Microbulbifer sp. GL-2: one gene and its partner. The protein of the gene in region 1 binds, or shares a complex with, the protein of each later gene. Links are inferred from orthologs where the notes say so. Each region holds a gene or a part of one and is shown on either strand. Other genes may lie near its edges.

Region 1 (5,154 bases):
CATGGAGAAGTCCACCTGGATGGTACCACACTGCCATACACGGCCGAGGCAGTCTTTCAGAGAGAATTCGATTTTGGGTCCGTAGAAGGCACCTTCACCTGGCAGCTCTTCCCACGGCAGGCCCGCGGCATCGAGCGCATCCGCCAGAGCTTTCTCGGCCTTGTCCCAGCTCTCATCGGAGCCTACACGCTTCTCCGGGCGAGTGGAGAGACGGTAAATGACATCATCAAAGCCAAAGTCTTTGTATACAGAGTGCAGCAGATCCATAAAGTCGGATACTTCCGATTGGATCTGATCTTCGCTACAGAAGATATGCCCATCATCCTGTACAAAGCCACGCACACGCATCAGGCCATGCAGGGAGCCGGAGGGCTCGCTGCGGTGGCAGGAGCCAAACTCCGCCAGGCGCAGGGGCAAGTCGCGATAGCTGCGCAGGCCCTGGTTGAATACCTGGACGTGGCAGGGGCAATTCATCGGCTTGATCGCGAACTGACGCTCTTCACTGGTGAGCGTAAACATATCGTCGGCAAACTTGTCCGCGTGACCGGACTTCCGCCACAGGCTGAAATCCACCAGCTGCGGTGTCTTAATTTCTTTATAGCCGTACTCACGCTGGCGGCGGCGCATGTACTGCTCAACCGTGCTGTAAATAGTCCAGCCATTCGGATGCCAGAACACCATGCCGGGCGCCTCTTCCTGGATATGGAAAAGGTCGAATTTCTTGGCCAGCTTACGGTGATCGCGCTTCTCTGCCTCTTCAATACGACGCAGGTAGGCTTTCAATTCTTTCTTGTTGGCCCAGGCAGTCCCGTAAATACGGGTCAACATCTCGTTATTGGAATCTCCGCGCCAATAGGCGCCAGCCACTTTAGTCAGCTTAAAGGCCTTTAGCCTGCCGGTGGAGGGTGCGTGGGGGCCACGGCACAGATCTTCGAAGTCACCCTGACGGTAAAGGGAGATATCCTCATCGCTGGGGATGCTGTCAATAATTTCAGCCTTGTACTCCTCGCCCATTTCGCGGAAGTATGTCACTGCCTCTTTGCGCGGCATAAGTCGGCGGCTGACTGGAATATCTTCTTTTACCAGCACTTCCATCCGCTCTTCGATCTTCTCGAGATCCTCCGGCGTAAACTGGCGCTCGTAGGCGAAATCGTAATAGAAGCCATCGTCGATCACCGGGCCAATAGTGACCTGGGCCGTCGGATACAATTGCTTAACAGCCTGCGCCAACAGGTGTGCGGTGGAATGACGAATAACTTCCAGGCCTTCCGGCTGGCGGTCTGTAATGATTGCCAGGTTTACATCGCGATCGATGATATAGCTGGTATCGACCTCTTTGCCATCCACAACACCGGCAAGGGCGGCTTTGGCCAAACCTGGACCGATATCTGCAGCAACATCATGCACGGAAACCGGGGCGGAAAATTCTCGACGAGAACCGTCGGGGAGAGTAACAACGGGCATTGTTTGTCCTTTCTCTCAGTGGCGATCCCTACCAAAGACCGCATGAAAAACTTGATCTGGATGGGCCAGCCATCCTGTCCAAAGATGGTAGACCCGAGCGGATTTGAACCGCTGACCTCTGCCATGTCAAGGCAGCGCTCTAACCAACTGAGCTACGGGTCTAAAACTCTGCAGCGGGGGAACCCAGTGCTGCGAAGAGCGCGAACTTTAGCACCGCTTTTCAGTGTTTTCAACAACTTACTGAGCTTATGTGTGGTTTTTTTGAAGACTTTTGGTCATCGATCGACACCCGTCAAATCGCTGGCCATACACCCATTACCTCTTACTCGACATCTTACTCGGCCTCTTTCAGGCGAGTAATTTCATCGCGCAACTTGGCCGCTGATTCAAACTCAAGATTTTTAGCGTGCTCGTACATCTGCTCCTCCAGCTCGCCGATTCTCGCCCAGCGCTGCTTGTCGGACAGCGGTTTTGCGTCAACCTTGTACGCCCCCTTCCCTTCAGCCACTTTACGCTTGCTTTTCGGCACACCCGGCGCCACAGCGCCCTCAAGAATATCCGCAACACTTTTGCGAATCCCTTTGGGGGTAATGCCGTGCTCTTCATTGAAGGCGAGCTGCTTCTCACGGCGGCGGCGGGTCTCCTCGAGTGCACGCCCCATAGAGCCTGTCACCTTATCCGCGTACAGGATAGCCCGCCCCTCAAGGTTGCGCGCCGCGCGACCGATTGTCTGAATCAGTGAGCGATCCGAGCGCAGAAAGCCCTCTTTATCGGCATCAAAGATAGCCACCAATGCCACCTCCGGCATATCCAGACCTTCGCGTAGCAAGTTAATGCCCACCAGTACATCAAATTCACCGATACGCAGGTCGCGGATAATTTCAACGCGCTCCACAGTATCGATATCCGAGTGAAGGTAGCGTACACGCACCCCATTTTCGGCCAGATATTCCGTTAAGTCCTCAGCCATTCGTTTAGTAAGCACGGTAATTAGTACGCGCTGGTCGAGATCAGCGCAGCGATGAATCTCCGACAAGGCGTCATCCACCTGGGTCTGGGCCGGACGGATTTCCACCTCCGGATCCACTAGACCTGTCGGTCGCACCACCTGCTCAACCACTTGACCTGCGTGCTCACCTTCATAGGGACCCGGTGTCGCCGATACAAATACCGTCTGCGGAGCCAGGTGCTCCCACTCTTCAAACTTCAGGGGACGGTTATCCAGGGCGGAAGGCAGGCGGAAACCGTATTCAACCAGAGTCTCCTTGCGCGAGCGGTCCCCCCGATACATGCCGCCAATCTGGGGGACAGTCACATGACTTTCATCAATAAACAGCAGGGAGTCGTGGGGCAGATAATCAAACAATGTGGGAGGTGGCTGGCCAGGATCGCGCCCGGACAAATAGCGGGAATAGTTCTCAACGCCATTGCAGTAACCCAGCTCCTGCATCATCTCCAGGTCGTACCGGGTGCGCTGCTCAAGGCGCTGCACTTCCAGCAGCTTGTTGTTGCTACGCAATTGCTCGAGCCTTAAGCGCAATTCCTCTTTGATCTGATCGATGGCGCTGACGACGGTTTCCCGAGGAGTAACATAGTGCGACTTGGGGAATATGGTGACCCGAGGCACCTTTTTAAGCTGCTCGCCAGTGAGGGGGTCGAACAGCGTAATCTCCTCAATTTCCTCATCAAACAAGGAAAGACGCACCGCCTCCATATCGGAGTCCGCCGGGTAGATATCAATAATGTCGCCACGCACACGATAAGTTGCGCGGCGGAAATCTGCATCGTTGCGCGTATATTGCAACTCGGCCAGGCGCCGCAGGATTGTACGCTGATCTACCAGATCACCACGATCCAGATGAAGCACCATCTTTAAGTACTTATCCGGATCGCCCAAACCATAAATAGCCGATACCGTGGCAACCACAATCACGTCGCGTCGCTCAATCAGTGCCTTAGTAGCGGAAAGACGCATTTGCTCGATGTGCTCATTTACGGATGCATCCTTCTCAATAAAGGTGTCCGATGAGGGAACATAGGCTTCCGGCTGATAGTAATCGTAATAGGAGACAAAATACTCGACAGCATTCTTGGGAAAGAACTCCCTGAACTCACCATACAGCTGAGCTGCCAGGGTCTTGTTATGCGCCATCACTATAGCTGGGCGCTGCAAGCGCTCAACAATATTGGCCATAGTGAAGGTCTTACCTGAGCCGGTTACCCCGAGCAGCGTCTGGTGACTGAGGCCATCATCAATCCCTTCGGCTAGCCGCTCAATCGCCGCCGGCTGGTCACCAGCCGGGCTATAGTTACTCTCCACCTTGAACGGACGCGACTCCATACACTCACCCAAGCATCAATCCGAAAATAGAATGCGATTGTAGGCCCTCCTCATGGAGCCGACAAACCCGAAAGGCCTATCACATCTCCTCTCACCCTTTGTTATCCGATATCTTTTTGCGCACAAATCGAACAAATAATTTCCTGACAAATCAATTAGTTAAACCGAAAAAAAGAGTTGACCTGCCCAAAACTGCTCTATAATATACGCGCCATCTGAACGGCATAGCCGCTGAGATATTCCGCCTTAGCTCAGTTGGTAGAGCAAATGACTGTTAATCATTGGGTCGCTGGTTCGAGCCCAGCAGGCGGAGCCAAATTTCAAAGCGCAGCTTAATTTGCGCTCTATAAATTAGATTAAATTCCGCCTTAGCTCAGTTGGTAGAGCAGTTGACTGTTAATCAACCTGTCGCTGGTTCGAGCCCAGCAGGCGGAGCCAAAAAAGTCTTGTAAATCATTGAGTTACAAGGCACCGCGAAGCGGTTCGAGAAAGGCGACTCCAGTTTTTGGGTGTCGCCTTTTTTCGTTGTAGCTCCAGGAAAGCGCCAGCTTCTAGCGATTGGGTGCGAAAGTACCAATTTGAATGTGAGCCGCCCTCGTCTGCAAAAGTGTCAACCAAGTGTCAACGCGAAATAAGCCTTTAGAGCGGCCACCTCTATATCTGGTTAAAAAACATGCGGGGGTTCTCTGGCCTGGGTTGTCTTGAAAGCGCCTCTTGAGCAACGAAAGAAAACTTCGCAACACTTCAAAAGCTTTCAATTTATGAAATCTGGCTTGCCTCTGGAGCCCGCGCCAACTCACCGCCCCGCCCTATTCTCTGTTTCACTGACCAAAAGAACGCCAAAAATCGGCAGGCGTGGGGAGGAGTGACCGGCGGTCATTTTTCCTGCACAATTATTGATCACACAAAATCAAAGGGACCTGGTTATGCGAATTTTTAAGGGGCTTTTGAAGGTTGGCGCTTGCTTGGTAGCTTTATCTGGATGCCAGGATGTAATGAAGGGAAATGAAATCTACCCAACGGTAGATAACCTGGAAGAGATTGAGCCACATCGACTCAAGGTTTTGAAAGCTGAAGACACTGAAGAAGGTGTTCTAGTTACGGTAGGTGAATCAACAAACCGCCAGTGTAAAATTAGGGTTAAGCGGGCAACTTTAGAGTTTAAAATCGCGGTTAGCTCTTTAGAGGAACCCGACAAAATAAACGCTGTATGCTTTTGGAATAAGGAAAAATTTATCCAGTCAAGGAAAAACCATACAGCGGTAGCTTTAAATATCAATAAAGATCAAATAACAGTTGATCTGCAACTATTGAACCGAAAAAATAAAAATTATCTTGCATTGACAAAA
Region 2 (4,411 bases), 3.2 Mb from region 1 along the record:
CAGTAAAGAACTGACGATATAGATGCAAAGACCGATGGTGCCGACCAGGCGTCGCCCCCAACGATCAGACAGGGGGCCTCCACACAGCTGCCCCAGGGCAAAACCGAGCAGGAAACTCGAAACCGAATACTGCACCCGCTCCACTTCGGTATCGAGTGCCGCCGCCATGGCCGGGATTGCGGGCAGGTAACTGTCGATCGAGAAGGGGGTCAGGGAAACCAGGGCCGCCAGCCAGACCACCAGCCAGCGCGGCGCCTTCTGCTCAGTGGTTAAAGCGGTCGATGTCATGCAATTGCTCTGGTACGACTTGGAGGGCGGTTCCACGACGGCGGCAGCAGTGCTATCGAGCTAAAAGCGTAGTCGCGGGGAAGTGGCCATGGTAGAAGGCCGTGAGCACATTATCCAGTGCCCACGCTGGAAGGGAGCAACTTAGTGCTTGTCTTCCCGAAGTGTGTACAAACCCTGTTTCAGTTTTAACAGGTGCTCCTGTAACTGTGGTCCTTTGCGCTGGGCTACGCCAATAGCGAGAACATCGATTACCACCAGATGGGCAATACGAGAGGATAGTGGAGTGTAGATCTCAATATCCTCCTCTACATCCACCTCCAAAGGGATGCTTGCCTGCTGTGCTACTGGTGAACCACTGGGTGCCAGGCCGATTACCAATGCACCCTGTTCTTTCGCCATTCCCATGGAGCGCAATAGCGCCTTGGTGCGTCCACTTTGTGAGATGGCAACCACTACATCGCCCGGGACCATGGACATGGCCGACATATTCTGGATGTGATGGTCGGAGTGAGCTGCGGTTGCCAGTTGCAGGCGGAAGAATTTGTGCTGGGCGTCGGCAGCAACGGCACCGGAGGCGCCAAAACCAAAAAATTCGACGCGCTTGGAGGCGGCCATGGTTGTCACTGCGGCTTCCAGTGCACGATCATCAATCCTGTCGCGCACCTTAAGTAGCGTGTCCACGGTGGAGTCGAAGACCTTGCGCTTGTACTCGGCGATAGTATCGGTTTCTGTCACCGCGATCTGCCCAAAGCTGGGACTTGAGGCCAGCTGCTGTGCCAGGTTCAACTTGAACTCCTGGAAACCGGAACAACCCACGGCGCGGCAAAAGCGTACCACTGTGGGCTCGCTCACCTGGGCTTCGGTGGCCAGGTCAACAATACGCATATGGATGATTTCATCCGGGTTAGCGAGAATATACTCCGCCACCTTGCGCTCCGATTTGCGCATGGATGACAGTTGTTCACTGATTCGTTGCGTGACTTCCGCCGGTTTCACAGGGCTACCTTCGCTATGCCAGATGGCGCAGTGTAGCCGCTGCGCCCCCCGCTGGCGAGCGGCTTTGCGTTGTTGGAGTGGGTAAAATGCTGTTTATTTACACAGGTCTTGTGCGGCAGCTCTGGTACAATCCGTGCCCATGGACGTATCTCAGATTCTAGACCCCCTCAACGACGCCCAGCGCGAAGCGGTAGCCGCGGCGCCCGGCAATCAATTGGTATTGGCCGGAGCTGGCTCGGGTAAAACCCGCGTGCTAGTACACCGCATCGCCTGGTTAATGCAGGTGGAAGGGGCTTCACCATACTCTGTTATGGCGGTGACCTTTACCAACAAGGCTGCACGCGAGATGCGCGCGCGTATTGAGGAACTACTGGGGGTGAATACCTTCGGTATGTGGGTGGGTACCTTCCACGGTCTTGCCCACCGCCTGCTTAAGGCCCATTGGCAAGAAGCCAAGTTGCCGCAGAACTTCCAGATACTGGATTCCGACGACCAATTGCGCCTGATTAAAAGAGTGCAGGCAGATCTGGGTCTGGATGATAAGAAATGGCCACCGCGGGAAACCCAGTGGTGGATCGGTGCTCAGAAAGACGAGGGCCTTCGCCCGCAATATATTAATGCCGGCGCCGATCCCTGGTTGCAGACCATGGTGCGAATCTACTTCGCCTATGAGGAGGCCTGCCAGCGCGGTGGATTGGTGGATTTTGGTGAGCTGCTGCTGCGCGCCCACGAGCTCTGGCTGAATAATGACAGCATCCTCGCTCATTATCGCAGACGCTTTCCATTTATCCTGGTGGATGAATTCCAGGATACTAACACCATTCAATACGCCTGGTTGCGCCTGCTCGCCGGTGAGCAATGCCATATCACGGCGGTCGGTGACGATGACCAGTCCATTTATGGCTGGCGCGGTGCCAAGATCGAGAATATTCAGCACTTCTCCGCAGACCTGCGCGAAGTACAGACGGTGCGCCTGGAGCAGAATTACCGTTCCACCTCCACCATTCTTAACGCCGCCAACGCGGTTATTGCTAACAACAGCGGTCGCCTGGGTAAGGAACTGTGGACTAAAGGTGAAGAAGGTGAACCTATCGCCGTCTATGCCGCCTATAACGAGCAGGATGAATCGCGTTTTATCGTTGAGCGCATCAATAACTGGGTACGCGATGGCAACCGCCGCGACAGCATTGCCATCCTCTACCGCTCCAACGCCCAATCCCGGGTGCTTGAAGAAGGGTTATTGCGCGAGCAGGTGCCCTACCGTATCTACGGCGGCCAGCGTTTCTACGAGCGTCTGGAAATCAAGAACGCCCTGTCCTACCTGCGCCTGATTACCAACCGCGATGACGACACTGCTTTTGAGAGGGTGGTCAACACCCCCACTCGTGGCATCGGTGCGCGTACGGTGGAAATGGTGCGTTCCTATGCCCGTGAGCAGGGCTGTTCCCTGTGGCAGGCAGCCAAACTGATGTTGCAACAGCGGGTGCTCGCTGCCCGTGCCGGCAATGCCCTGCAGAGCTTCCTGGATCTTATTAACCAGCTGGCTGCAAACGCCGAAGACAAAGAGCTGGATGCCATTGCCGAGGACGTGATCGAAACCAGCGGCCTGCTTGAATTCCATGGCAAAGAAAAAGGCGAGAAAGGCCAGACCCGTGTGGAAAACTTGCAGGAACTGATCACTGCTTGTCGCGCCTTCTCCGGTGTAGATATGCCCGAAGGGGAGGAAGATGAGGAAGAGATTCCCCTGCTCAATCAGTTCCTCGACAGCGCCGCCCTCGATGCCGGAGAAGGTCAGGCGGATGAGTTTGAGGATGCGGTCCAGTTAATGACTCTGCACTCTGCCAAGGGCCTGGAGTTTCCCCTGGTGTTTATGGCCGGTGTGGAGGAAAACCTGTTCCCCCACAAGATGTCCGCACAGGAGCCTGGCCGCATGGAGGAGGAGAGGCGCCTCTGCTACGTGGGGATTACCCGCGCCATGCGTAAGTTGTATATCACCTACGCGGAAAACCGCCGCCTGTTTGGCAGTGAAACCTATAACAGCCCGTCCCGCTTTATCGGCGAGATTCCGGTCAATCTGGTACACGAAGTACGCCTCAAGACCGAGATTTCCCGGCCGCTCTACCAGGCGGATTATGGCAAGGTGGGCCAGTTTTCCGATCCGGCACCGGACCTCGATGATTTACCGCCACTGGCCCTGGGTGGTCGAGTGGAGCACGCCAAGTTTGGTGAGGGCACAGTGGTGCAGTTTGAAGGGAATGGCCCGCGCACAAGGGTACAGGTGAATTTCGATGATGCCGGCAGTAAATGGTTAGTCGTGGCTATGGCAAAGTTGCAGCCCCTATAAAATTCTGTTTAGAGTAAATCGGAAATCATCTTGTAGAAATGGACCTGATCAGGCTCCGGTAATACCGGAACCATAATAAATAAAAAACAATTAGCTGAAAATCAGCACGTTAAAAGAAAAACGATAATTAAAAAACAATGAAAAAAATTAATTGGTACCCAGTTATTATATTGGGCCTTCTCGCACTACTCGTGATCACCTTTGCCGCGTTGGTAACCTCCCGCGCAGCACAGGGACCTGAAAAGCACTTCTCGGATACTGGTGATAAAGAGCTGTTTGAGTGGAAGCTGGTTACCACCTGGCCAAAAAATTTCCCCGGCCTTGGCCAGGCACCGGAGCGCTTCGCCAAAGAAGTGGAGCAGATGTCCGCTGGCCGTCTTAAAATCAAGGTCTATGGTGCTGGTGAACTGGTGCCTGCATTGGGGGTTTTCGGTACTGTTTCCGAAGGTGCGGCGCAGATGGGGCATGGTGCAGCCTATTACTGGAAAGGCAAGATTCCGGCGGCCCAATTTTTCACTGCGGTGCCTTTTGGCTTGAATGCCCAGGAAATGAACGGCTGGCTCCACCACGGCGGTGGTTTGGAGCTCTGGGAGGAAATTTATGAGCCTTTTAATCTGATACCCCTGGCCGGTGGCTCCACCGGAGTACAGATGGCGGGATGGTTTAATAAGCCGATTAACTCTGTCGAGGATTTAAAGGGCTTAAAAATGCGAATTCCCGGCCTCGGTGGTGAAGTATTAAACCGGGCCGGTGGCACCGCGGTCACTATCCCCGGTGGTGAAC

Evidence for each region. Proteins that work in one complex are often made in the same cells at the same time.
Region 2: the proteins of uvrB (region 1) and uvrD are in contact, whole or in part, in a crystal structure (PDB 7EGT), measured with the Thermus thermophilus proteins. The link is inferred for Microbulbifer sp. GL-2 from one-to-one orthologs. Residues at the interface, in WP_096411307.1 of Thermus thermophilus: Glu23, Leu25, Arg26, Asp27, Gly28, Glu29, Arg30, Phe31, Arg55, Glu326, Asp327, Phe328, Glu379, Ser382, Gln383, His398, Gly400, Arg401; in WP_096412145.1 of Thermus thermophilus: His654, Arg656, Phe657, Gln666, Asp668, Glu669, Lys680, Arg681, Leu682, Ser683, Lys685, Tyr686, Ala687.

Annotation. Positions count from the first base shown.
Region 1 is NZ_AP019807.1:4,825,017-4,830,170, forward strand. The notes cover bases 1,303-4,267. They hold uvrB (excinuclease ABC subunit UvrB), read right to left. Parts: upstream 3,806-4,267; coding sequence 1,799-3,805; downstream 1,303-1,798. Other genes in these bases: thrS (threonine--tRNA ligase), read right to left, coding at 1,303-1,464. In the rest of the region: more of thrS, read right to left, coding at 1-1,302; GL2_RS20795 (hypothetical protein), read left to right, coding at 4,732-5,154. UniProt on the Escherichia coli protein: The UvrABC repair system catalyzes the recognition and processing of DNA lesions. A damage recognition complex composed of 2 UvrA and 2 UvrB subunits scans DNA for abnormalities.
Region 2 is NZ_AP019807.1:1,598,953-1,603,363, forward strand. Bases 1,108-4,025 are described here. They hold uvrD (DNA helicase II), read left to right. Parts: upstream 1,108-1,423; coding sequence 1,424-3,628; downstream 3,629-4,025. Other genes in these bases: hexR (transcriptional regulator HexR), read right to left, coding at 1,108-1,236; GL2_RS06980 (TRAP transporter substrate-binding protein), read left to right, coding at 3,766-4,025. In the rest of the region: GL2_RS06965 (multidrug effflux MFS transporter), read right to left, coding at 1-288; more of hexR, read right to left, coding at 430-1,107; more of GL2_RS06980, read left to right, coding at 4,026-4,411. UniProt on the Escherichia coli protein: A helicase with DNA-dependent ATPase activity. Unwinds DNA duplexes with 3'-5' polarity. Translocates on single-stranded DNA with 3'-5' polarity. Initiates unwinding more efficiently from a nicked substrate than double-stranded DNA.